DNA from 2 places in the Thiobacillus sp. SCN 63-57 genome. Region 1 is predicted to be linked to the other one. Evidence: riboswitches for the same ligand, from Rfam matches in the RefSeq annotation. Region 1 holds a riboswitch; the other holds the start of a gene.
What was found. Region 1 has a riboswitch for cyclic di-GMP ahead of ABT23_RS05940 (PEP-CTERM sorting domain-containing protein). Riboswitches for the same ligand answer to the same signal wherever they lie in the genome.
Positions count from the first base shown of each region.

Region 2: it holds a riboswitch for cyclic di-GMP, as region 1 does, so the genes downstream of both, ABT23_RS10735 (DUF1631 domain-containing protein) here and ABT23_RS05940 (PEP-CTERM sorting domain-containing protein) in region 1, are expected to answer to the same signal.

Region 1 is NZ_MEGP01000013.1:46,559-52,473, reverse strand. Features, by position in the region: gene ABT23_RS05955 (hypothetical protein) at 1-227, opposite strand, end outside; gene ABT23_RS05950 (POTRA domain-containing protein) at 221-1,519, opposite strand; gene ABT23_RS05945 (hypothetical protein) at 1,782-3,236, opposite strand; gene ABT23_RS05940 (PEP-CTERM sorting domain-containing protein) at 3,297-4,082, opposite strand; cyclic di-GMP riboswitch class I at 4,162-4,244, opposite strand; gene ABT23_RS05935 (YkgJ family cysteine cluster protein) at 4,499-5,068, opposite strand; gene epsA (XrtB/PEP-CTERM-associated transcriptional regulator EpsA) at 5,294-5,915, opposite strand, start outside.
Region 2 is NZ_MEGP01000024.1:66,314-72,228, forward strand. Features, by position in the region: gene mutY (A/G-specific adenine glycosylase) at 1-120, opposite strand, end outside; gene ABT23_RS10735 (DUF1631 domain-containing protein) at 199-2,415, opposite strand; cyclic di-GMP riboswitch class I at 2,493-2,584, opposite strand; gene ABT23_RS10740 (DUF1631 family protein) at 2,677-4,743, opposite strand; gene thiS (sulfur carrier protein ThiS) at 4,928-5,131, shown strand; gene ABT23_RS10750 (thiazole synthase) at 5,194-5,915, shown strand, end outside.

The DNA.
Region 1 (5,915 bases):
TGGGCCCGGGTAAAGGGCTTGGGGGGAGAACTGCTCAGGTCGTTCTTCGGTCCGTCCGTCATGGCCTGGGCCAGGCTCAGGCTGAGGGAGAAGGCACGTCCGGCACGCAGGTTGATCCCCAGTCCCATCGAATCCAGGGTGTAGGACGCGATCTCGGCCGGCAGCGCATCGTTCACGCGCAGATACGCCGCGTCGTAGAACGCATACGGCTGCACGCTTTTCAGCAACGGCCACTGGCTGGGCGTCCAGGCCGGCGCGCGCAATTCCAGGCTGGCCGCACGCTGCCTACCCCGCCGGCAGAGAACTGCTCGTTGTTGATCAGGGCCTGGTCGGCAAGCTGCAGATCCGCGCTGCCCGCCAGCGACCAGCCGGCCGGCAGCTTCTGCAATCGTTGGGCGTTGAGCTTGAGGACGGCAAAGCTGTTGTGGGCGAGATAGCGCCGGTTGCCGAAGGACACCTCTCCCGTGCCTAGACCACGCAGGCCCAGCACCGTGCCGGCCCCCAGCTGCCAGTTGCCGCTGGCGTCGTTCAGCTCCACGTCGTAGTTCGCATCCAGCGTCCAGTAACGCAGAGGTGTGCTGATGCCATTGGCGTCCTGCCTGGAGTTCTTGTAGTCCAGCCCCAGGGTCAATTGGTGCGTCAGGCTGCCCCGAGGACGCAGCGGCATGATGTAGCGCGCGCCGACGATGTCGTTGTTGCCGAACAGGATCTGGTCGCCCACGTTGACGGCCGAGCTGGTGACGTCGCTGGTGGAATGCACGGCGTACACCGACAGATAGCGCTGGTAATCCGCCAGCGGCACCACGTAGGATGCCGACACGGCGCTCCCTTCGGACGGATTGGTGGGCGCGGTCTGGTACGTCAGGGACAAGGTCCGGGCGCGCTGGAACAGATTGCTGTAGCTGATGCCGCCGGCCAGCCGCGTGTCGGATGTATTGGCGCTATGGGCATTGTTGTAGTCGAGCCAGGCCGACACCGGCGGGGTGTCGCTCACCTTCAGTTCGAGCACTGTGGTGCCTGGCCTGCGCCCGGGCTCCAGCGTGGGCGTCACATGCACGCCGGGCGCGCGGCTGACCGCTGCCAGTTCGCGCTGCATATCGTTGAAATTGGGAACGGCCCCTTCCGCGGTGGAGGGTGCCTCGCTGCGGATGCGCGAAGGCAAGGTGTATTGCGCGCCGGTCACGCGAGTACGCTCGATCACGCCCTCGGTTACCTTCAGCACCACCACGCCGTTGTTCACCTTTTGCTCCGGCACGCTGACATAGACCGTCAGATAGCCCGCATCGTGATAGGCCTGCTCAAGCGCGGCGCGCGCCTTCTCGACGTCGGCCACACTTTTACCCGGCCCAAGGAGCGGATACACCGCCTCCTCGATGGCCATCTGGGAGAGCACCGTATTGCCCTCGACCTGAAACTCAAGCAGATCCAGCTTGGGCGAGGTGGCGGTCTCGGGCGCGCCTAGGGCCATGCCGGACACACACGCCAGCATCAGCAGCAAGCCCCTCAGGCTAGCCCTCATCGTCACTTTTCCTCCGTGCATTTCGGACATGTCCGCGAGCAATCCAAAGGGACATGAGTGTAGGTAAAGGCTGTTTCAGTACGGCACGGCGACCATGAGCCATACGGCTCATCACGCAAGCCAATCCCTCCACGGGAAAGGCTTTCGTCAATTCAGATAGCCACTCCTAGCCCATAAAAAAACCTGCCCCGAGGGGCAGGTTTTGCCATGACTGGCAGGCGCGGCATTGCACCGCCCCCGGGTCGTTCAGACTACAACCCGATCAGGGGTTGATGTTGGTGGAGTAGTAGCTCATGGCCGGCTGGCAGCTGTTGGGGCCACCCGAAATGCTGCGGGTGTAGTACATCAGGGGCTGAGCTGCGACCGACGCTTCGGACGCCTCGGTGGCGGTCGGCGCGCCGGAAGCGGACGGGGCCAGGATGCCGGCGGGCTTGCCGAGCAGCGCGGTGGTGTTGAAGGTGTTGTTCAACGGGATCAGGACGGCCGGATCGTTGAAGCCGGTGATCATGGCGGTGCGCAGGGCGCCGACGTCGCCGCCAGGAGTGCCGATCGTGTTCATCGTGGCCTCGTACCAGAACGTGTAGCGACCCGTTGCCGTGTTGAAGGCAGTCGGGGCGATGCCGTCGATCTTGATGTGACGCTGATAGTCCTTGTTCAGGATCTTGTTGCCCGTCTTCGCACCGCCGGCGATGACATACTCGTCGGAGGTGTCGGTCGTGCTGGGCAGTTCCAGCGAGTTGATGCCGATCGCCCAGCGGCCATTGCGGTCGTGGTTGGTCAGGCAGGTTTCGACGTTGCCGCCACCGCTGCCTTCAAACACGCGGCCGCTGTAGCTGGCGGCGTTACAGGCGTTGGCCTTGTTGTTCACCTCGCCGTTGTCGCCAGGCACGAATCCAGCCACACCGTCGGTACAGGGGTCGTTCAGGAACTGCATGCGCGAGGCGGTTTGCGTGCCCGAGCTGATGACGCGGCGGGCGATATAGACGTTGTCGTCGCCGGCCGGGTTGGTCAGGCCAAGTTCACCCCAGCCCACCAGGTTGCCGGAGAAGATGGAGGCGATCTGCGACTTGCTGAGCGAGGGCATGCAGGCCTCGGTTTCGCTGCCCACGAAGCAGCTGGCGGGCAGCGCGCCGGAGGCGATTTGTGCGTCCTGCAGTGCGTTACGCAGACCCAGGGTCACCGGGGTGCCAAAGGTGGTGACGTTCAGCGGCGCAGCCACGAGACCGGCAGGAATAGCGCCCGTGAAGGCAAGTGCCTTCTTCAGGATCGCCGGCTCTTCGTCGGAGACGCCAATGTCGGCGACGCGGGAAGCAGTCAGTGCGCCGGTGACGGGATTTGCCTGGAACACGTTCGTAAACTGCAGGCCCGTGCCGGTCAGCTTGCTGATGCCGTTACCGGAACCACCGTTGCTGTTCTTGATGATGGCGACGTTGGTCTTGCCGAACGAGCCGGCGAAAGCGGTCTTGGGTTGGCAGACGACGGCGAACTGGTTGGTGTCGGTGCCGACGTCGTCGTAGGAAACCTGCTTGGTCGAATCGCAGAACACGCCCTTGGCCCAGGCCTTGAGCTGGTTGTTGGTGGCCGACGATCCGGAGATATAAATCGCTGCGGTGTTGGCGGCGGTGTAGCCACCGTCCGCAAAATTGTAGGCGAACGCGGAGCCGGACAACGCGACCAGGGCGCCGGACACGGCCAGGGTGAGGGTATTGAATTTCATGTCTAACCTTTCAGTGATTGGGTTGGCGGAACCGGGGTTCCGCCAGGAATGGAAATATGCTTAAACGAACTTGCGGCGTCGAACCATGAAGCCGACCAGACCCAGGCCGGCGAGCATCATGGCGTAGGTCTCTGCTTCGGGCACCGCTGCAACAGCGGTGTACGTCAGCACGCCGTTGCTGGCGAGCGTGAAGGTGTCAGCGTCACCGCCGAAGGCGAATGCCGTCGCGGTAGGAGTGTTGGTTGCCTTAGTCCCAGTGGAAACATACTGATAGAAGTTCATCGACTGCCCCAGGCCAGTAGTCAGAACCGAGGTCAATGACAAAACGCCTCCGTTGTCATCCCACGACGCGGAAGCTGCGTCTCCCGTAGTAATTTCGCTAAAACCGCAGCTCGAACAAGCAGCGCCATAAACAATACCGGTCAACTTATTGGCATTGCTTGCGAAGTTGCTCACGTTCTGGCCGTTAATGGCGTTGTCAACCGACTTGGTCGTCAGAACAGTGGTGCCCGTACCGCTCACCCCAACAGACGTTCCAAACACGCCCCAATGGATATTGGCGGTGTTAGCGATAGTCGAAACATAGGTCGTCCAGGCGCTGTTGCTGCTGAGGTCCCAACTGTTGTTGGCAGTGGTATTGAAGCCCGAGGCCAGACCCAGATCGAACACGGCGCTGTTGGTGGCCAGCGGGTTGGCTTCAGGCTCGTTGCCCACGCGGTCTTCAAAAACATACAGGAACAGGCTGCCGCTGGTGCTGGTGGTCGAAGAGGTCAAAGCGTGGGCCTGGCCGGCGATGCCCATCGAAGCGATGGCGGCGGCCATCGCGAATTTCAGAGTGCGGTTCATTAAACAAGCTCCTTTTTGGTGAGAAATCATTGGTCGGGGCAGCCCCCACGTTTGCGCGGTCGGCCCAAGAGGCCGCCCTGCCTGCAACCCGGCTTTCTTCGAACTTGCTGAAGACCCGTGGCTTTCCGGACCCGCCTCGCGACGGGGTTGGCGTAACGAGAAAATCTTCTGATCCCGCTGTGCGAAACAATAGGGGGGGCGTGTTACATGTATGCAGGGAGGACCGGCCGCTGAACTAATCCTTTCGGCTCATGTCGCAGGCTGGTTTTCCTGTTCGGAAGTCGTTCATGGATCGTGCGTTCGCTGATCCGAATGCTGGATAAAAACCCGGTTTCAGGACTTCATGAAGCGACCCCCAGAGCATTGGTGACTGTCTGGCTCAAGACGTAACCGACCCATTGACCGGGGCGAAGGCACTACTCCGGGTCGGCCAGGTCGCTTTCGTCGCTCATACGTTCGGCAGTCCATCGCGCGGGCTTGTCGGGATCGGCGTAGATCCGCTGCATCAGGGAATTGATTTCATACAGCTTCGAGTGCTTCGCCGCGCGGGTCACTTCGCGCACCGCGATCTCGACCATCTTCGGCGCCGAAAAGCGCTGCGGCATTTTGGATTTGTCCAGAAAGAAGTCGTGGCACGAGGACACCGAGCGGGAAAAATAGGAGCGGCAGGCCAAGGGCCGATTCTCATAGATGGCGCAACGCTCGTCGATCAGGAACGCGCAGGGCACGCTGGCCTGGTCGCTGGTCGGTGCGGCGGCACGGATGGATTCAATGACCCGGTCCTTCTGCCCTGCGTCCAGTTGTTCCTCCATGTACTGGACGACGAGCACGGCTTCCTTTTCAGTCAGGACGATGCGTTCGTCCTTGCAACAGTAATTGCAGCCCGCCCGGCAAGGAATATCGCCGGCCCTGGCAGCCATCTCGTCGATCTCGGCATCGGCCACGCGCAGCAGTTCGCGGTAGCGGTCGGCGAAACCTGGTGACACGGGGACGCTGGGCAAATTCCGTTTTCAGCCACACCTTGGTATTGGGTACGCGCATGGGAAACTTTCTTTCACGAGAGATAACCGATATCTCCGATATGCGGCATATCCTGCGGTCCTTATCGGATAGGTTTACCGAATGACTGTAAGGCGTTTCGATGACACGCCATGATGTATTACAAAGACTAATATGAGCCGTTCGGCTCACGCACAAACGCGTTACACACGCTATTGCATGTCGCCACGCGAGCCATGCGCATGCAGCAATCCCAGCGCAATGGCTTTGGCGACGGCCTGGCCGCGGGTGCGGACGACCAATTTTTTCATCGCGTGGCGCAGGTGGTTTTTGACGGTGAGCATGGACAGGCCGAGGATATCGGCGATTTCGTCGTTGGTCTTGCCGTCGCGTACCCAGGTCAGCACCTCGACCTCGCGCGCGGTGATGAGCCCGGCAGGCCGTCGGCTGAGCGTGCCGGTGCGCGATTCATGTGACAGCATGCGGGCCAGGGTGGCGAGCAGGTGCGGCAGCAGGATGTCGAGATACAGTTCGAGCCGGCTGTCGAACGGCACCCGCACGCGCGAGAAACTGGCGTAGCCCTTGATCTGGCCATTGGTCCAGCCCATGCCGTGAAAGGCGACATTCTTCAGTTCGAGGTCGGTCAGGCGAGCCGTCCAGTTGCTACTGTCTTCGTGCTGCCCGGCGATCAGGCGCGGTTCGCCGCAGGCCTGCCATTCCTGTGCCAGCTGGCTGATCAGACCATCGCCCGGGTGAATCACGCGGTGATAGTGGTCGTCCTTGAAATAGCGGCAGGCGGTAAAGCGCTGGTGCAGCAGGTAACCGCTCTCGTCC
Region 2 (5,915 bases), on a different contig from region 1:
CTGCAGCATGATTTCCGACAGCCAGATACGGTAGGGATCGCGTGTGCCCTGCCATGGCAGGGTATGACGGCCGTGGTGCAACTGCCAGTGGATGATGCGGGACGCAAATGATTTTTTCACCCCGGCAGGGTAGCACCGTTTAGGGTACAAGCCGTGGCGAAAGGAGGGGCAAGCGAAGCCCGCGAGTCAGTTGCCTGCTCAGGCGTGGCCGAGTTTCTGGCGGAACAGGTTCATCAGCTTGCCGAACGCCGACTCGGTGATCGACTTGCGTTCGACCAGCACGGCTTCGCCGCGGCGCAGCTTGTCGGCCAGGCGATGCAGGCCGATGGAAAAGCTGTTCATGCCATCCTGATCCGAGAACAGGTAGGTGTTCTTGATGCTGCTGACCCAGCCCAGTCGTGCCCAGCGGAACGTGCCGTCATCGTAGTGGAATTCCACCCAGTCGCCCTTGTTCAGGGCAAGGGCGCGCTGGGTGAATTCGTCTTCCACTTCAGGCGTGGCCGGCTCGGCTTCGGCTGCCACGATCGGGGGGGCTTCCGGTACGGCAGGCGCGAGCGCTTCGATTTCTTCGGGGGTGATGTCGGGCAACGGAACCGGCTGGGCATTGGGCCGTACCGCGTTGGCGTGCAGGATGACCAGGGTGGCGAAGAAACGATCGGAGAGTTTTTGCGGCAGGTCGATTTCTGCCGTACCTTCACGCAGGCGCTTCAGCAGCCCGGGCAGAATGCGCACCAGCATCAGGCGTGCATCCATATCCGCCTTGGGTTGCACGCTCCAGACCAGTTCGCGCATGGTTTCGACATGGCTGTTGAAATGCGCGCCCTGCTCGCCTTCGCTGATGTAATCCTGGGTAAGCAACTGCGCCCAGTCGCGGCGCAGGAATTCGCGCACCGCATCGCCTGCCTGTTGGTCCTTGAGCGCGCGATTGATGAAATCATGCACGATGACCGGCGCGAGTTCGGCGCGTTCGCTTTGCTTGATCTGGGCGATATCCGGTTGCAGGCTGACATCCACCGTTTCCTCGAGCGTTTCTTCCAGAGTGGAGGCCATGGCCTCCAGCTCGATGGCAGCGGATTCGAATACGGCAATGTCCTGCTCGAAACTGTCCAGCACCCGGCTGACCACTTGCGAGATGGCATCGAGACGGGCATTACCCGTCTCGTTGTCGGGCAGGTGTACGGAAAGCGTGGCGATCGCATCCAGCATGCGGCGCACCGGATGATTCGACTGTGAGAAGAAATTGCGGTCCAGCATCGCCGCCTTCAGCACCGGAATCTGCAGGCGCGCAATTTGGGCCTTGAGGCGATCGGGGATGGAGGCTTCGTCGAACACCACGTCGAACAGCATGGCCACAGCGTCCACCAGCACCGCATCGAGCGGGCTGGCTGCCTGCATGACTGGGCTTTGCTGCAAGCTGCGCAGCACGTTGCTGACATTGGTGGCTTCCAGCAGGGGCAGTTCGAAGCGTCCGCCTCCGGGCAGCATGAGGGCGCCGGATTGAAGCTGGCTGAGCGAATCAAGCAGGCTGAAGCCGGCAAGCCCGGCCGACGCACTGCCACCGCCCGCACCGGTACCGGCGGCATATCCGCCTGTGGCCGGCGCGCCGCCATGCGCGAGCTGCTCGAACAGCCTGAACATGTCGCCGCCGGTTTGTCCCTGCATGGCAGGGCCCGTACCGGCAGAGGGTGTGCCGTGTTGGGCGGGTCCCGAGCTTTGTGCCCGGTTCTTCGCGCCGACTTTCAGGTCAGGCAGGATGCCGCGGTCGATCAGATGGCGGTTGATGGCCTGGTAGATGTGGGCGAGTTCGGTGGTGAGCACCAGATCGAACTGGTTCAGCAGAACGATTCGCACGTCCTGTTCCAGCTGCATGCGGGTGATGCCGTCGAGCATCGCTTCGCACAGCGCACGCGGGCCCAGCGGGTTGTCGTTCTCGGCCAGATCGCTGCGGCCCAGCAGATGGGCAATACGAGCATCCAGGGCAACCAGTTCCTCGGCGCAGTTGAAGCGCAGTCGCGAGGTGGCTTTATCGACTGCCAGCGTGATTTCGAAATCCTGGTCGTCCACCAGGGACAGTTCGAGCAATTCGCTGCCGGTCGTTTTCTCGCGATTGAGCGCAAAATCGCTGAAGTTCTGGCAGTAGGCGTCCTTGCAGGCACTCAGTAATTCGTTGGCCTGCTTGTTGAGGATGCCCTGGGCGCCGTAATACGTATTGCGTGTGTCCAGCAAAGGCGAACGGTCGGCCATTGCCAGCAGGGTGTTTTCCATGGCCTCGGTCTGCCGAGTCAGCACACGGGTCGCACCTTCGATCAGCAGGTCGCGGCAGCCGTGCAGGACGGACAAAGTCTCGGCGGAGACCTGCGCACGGCGCGCTCGCTCGAATTGATTGAGGTTAACTACGACTGAATTGTCTGGCATCTCGCGCTCCATGGGGATCACCTCGCGGTATCGGCGGCTGGCCGGCCAACGGAGGGTGTACGCGTGACAGGAGTACTGCCGGCGGCCCCGCTATCTCGTCAGCCGGATGTGGCGGGCGAGACCGGTAACTTTGCGTCCCTGCCTCGCGGCGGGTTTGCCCTGTTCGGTGGTCGGCGATTGCGCCGAAAAATCGACACACAACCGCATAACTGACCTATCGGCCAAGCTGAACGAAACTTGAGTGTAGTCGAAGCCGAAATATTAAGCGCGACCGTTTACCAAGCTGTCCTTAAGGCGCAGCATGGCATTTCGGGTTAGTGACTGCTCCGGAATCCGAGCCCGGCCGGTCCGGATTTCCACCGCGAGTCCCTCGCAATCCAGTGAAAAGCGCTGCTCGCCTTCGCTGTCACAAAACAGCAGGTAGCCACGTACGCCGACCCAGGCCACGCGGGCAGTCGCAAGACCCTCGTAAGGCGGGTCGAAATCCACCCAGTCGCCCTCGATCAATTGTTGCGCCTGCAGCAGGGCGGGATCGTTTTCCTGTGGGGCCGGCACCTGGTCGGCCAACGATTCGATTTGCGCTTGCGAGATGCGCTTCGGGGTAAATGTGCTCACCCGCGCTTCGCGATGTCCCAGGGCAGGGCGGATCCAGCATTCCTGAGTGGCCGTGATGGCGCTGAAGAAATCTTTCAATTGCGCTGGTTCGGCCCCCTGGGCCAGGAGGCCCTGCCGCAATGCGGCATTGATGGCGGGGATCGATTGCAGTCGGGTTTCGCGCGTGGTATCGCTGTCGGGCGTCTGCAGGCTGAGGAAAAGATTCTGCAGGGTCTGGCAGGCCGCCCGCCAGTCGGGGCCTTCGCCGGATTCGGCCATGTACAGGGAGGCCATATGCGGAACCCAGGCGGTTTCCAGCCGCCGCAGGACGGATTCCGGGGCAGGATAGCGTTCGGTCAGGTCATTCAGGTTTTCCAGCGCCAGCAGCGTGCCCAGTTCCTGCCGCTCGATCTGCTCCAGATGCGCGACTTCAGCATTCAGTGCGACTTCCGTGCGCGCATCCTCGCCCGCCAGCCAGACGGCGAGTGCGCTGTGTGCCCGGGCAAAAGCCTCGTTCGGGTGATCGGCGTCGTCGAGAACGGTGGCGCAGGCGGTATGGATTTGCTCGAGCGCGCTGTGGTGCGTCGCGTCGCCTTCGGGAAAGCGTCGGGAGAACTGGCCCATCAGGTCGATCAGTTGGCGTGCCGGGTGTTGGTCGTCGCTGAAAAACTCGGGCGAAATGAGCGCCACCCTGAGGGCCGGGATCTGCAGGTGCGCGATCTCGACCTTGTAGTTCGGCGAGACGGCGGGATCGTCGAGGATGAATTCGAACAGGCCTGCCAAGGCATCCAGTATGGCGAGATCGAATGCACCGGTGCCGGCTTGGCGTGCATCCTGCTGCAGTTGTCGCAGGACCAAGGACGGTGTTTCGCCGCCGGCGCTTGTGGGTCCGGGGGGGAAGGCATGCCAGTCGGCCAGGCTGTCGACCAGGCTGTCGACCAGGCTGCGCGGCGGGGCACCCTGGAGCAGCCCGGTTGAAGACCCTCCGCTTGCTGGGCCTGTTCCTCCGGCGGCGGAGGCGGACTGGATATGCGCCAGCACAGCGTGTCCTACGTCAGGCTCGCTTCGTCGGGACGGGGATGGACGGGGGGCATCCGGCACCGGAAGGTCGGGAAGATCGACCATGCTGAGAAATTGATTGAGCGCCGTGTAAGTGTGTTTCAGCGTATCGAGCAGCGGCGCGCGTACGCATTCGAGCAAAAAGGTACCGCATGCCGAACTCATGCCTTGCGAATCAAGTGCGCGTGAAAGGGCGCGAACGACCGGAAGCGGGCCGTAGGCATCGGGATGGTTCGTGTTTTTTTCCTGCTTGGCCCGTTGCACCGCCTGGATGCGGCGGAACAGCGGCAGCATGTCGGCGCGCAGCGTTTCGGTCATGTCGGCAGCAAGCTTCTCTTCGGCCAGTTGACGCTTGAGCGTGTCGTCGTCCACCAGCTGCAGTTCGGGCGCAGGATCGCCGTGGTGACGGGGAAATGTCTCGGGCCGGGCGAGGTGGCGGCGAAACTGGTCGGCAAACGCGGTGGACAAGGCTTCCGGACTGGTGTTGAGCAGGTCGAGACAGGTTTGTCCGGTGGCGACGTGCGGGGTGTCCATCCGGTCGGCCAGCACCCGGAAGATGGTGTCCTGGATCGCGGTGCGACTGCGCTGGAAGAAATTGTCCAACGCCTGCGTCATGCGCGCATCGACCTCGTGCAGCAAGGCGTCGGGGGAGGACGGGGCGGGCTTGGTATTCATGGCCTTAACACTATCAGGAGTTACCCCAATCAATCGGCGGCAAGCCATATCTGGAGCGGGCGACTCATGAGCTTGGGAAGCTCAGGTAATGCCACTATACGACGCCCGCGCGGTATCGGTACCCTTCAGGGTAGAATCCGTCATGATACTGAAACTTGCACACCTCCGATAGAAGAAGCGCTTTGTGATTGAACTGCTCATCAACGGCGAATCCCGCAGCTTTCCAGCTCCGCTTTCACTTGCCCGGCTCGTCGAGACCCTCGACCTGGCTGGCAAGCGCATCGCGATCGAGCGCAACGGCGCGATCGTGCCAAAGAGCCGGCACGCGGATACGCAGCTTGTATCTGGCGACCGGCTCGAAATCGTGGTCGCGGTCGGCGGCGGTTGAGCCAGCCGGCACGCCACCATTTACCCCTCACCTCTCACCCCTCACCCCTCACCCTCACCCCCATGGAACCTCTCGTCATCGCCGGACAACCCTATGCCTCCCGTCTGCTGGTCGGCACAGGAAAATACAAGGATTTCGAACAGACGCGTCTCGCGGTCGAGGCCTCGGGCGCGCAGATCGTCACCGTCGCGATCCGCCGTACCAACATCGGCCAGGACGCCAGCCAGCCCAGCCTGCTGGATGCGCTGCCGCCGTCGAAATACACGTATCTGCCCAATACCGCGGGCTGCTACACGGCAGACGATGCGATCCGTACCCTGCGCCTGGCGCGCGAGCTGCTCGACGGCCATTCCTTGGTCAAGCTCGAAGTGCTGGGTGACGCCGAGTCGCTGTATCCCAACGTGTCCGAAACGATCCGGGCCGCCGAGGTGCTGGTCAAGGATGGCTTCCAGGTCATGGTCTACACGTCCGACGACCCCATCGCCGCCAAACAGCTGGAGGACATCGGCTGTGTCGCGGTGATGCCGCTGGCAAGCCTGATCGGCTCCGGCATGGGCATTCTCAATCCGTGGAATTTGCAGATCATCATCGATCGGCTGTCGGTGCCGGTGATCGTCGATGCCGGTGTGGGGACAGCGAGCGACGCCACCATCGCGATGGAACTGGGCTGCGATGCCGTATTGATGAACACTGCGATTGCAGGCGCGGGCAATCCCGTGCTGATGGCCTCGGCGATGAAGAAGGCGGTGGAGGCCGGGCGCGAGGCCTTCCTCGCCGGCCGCAT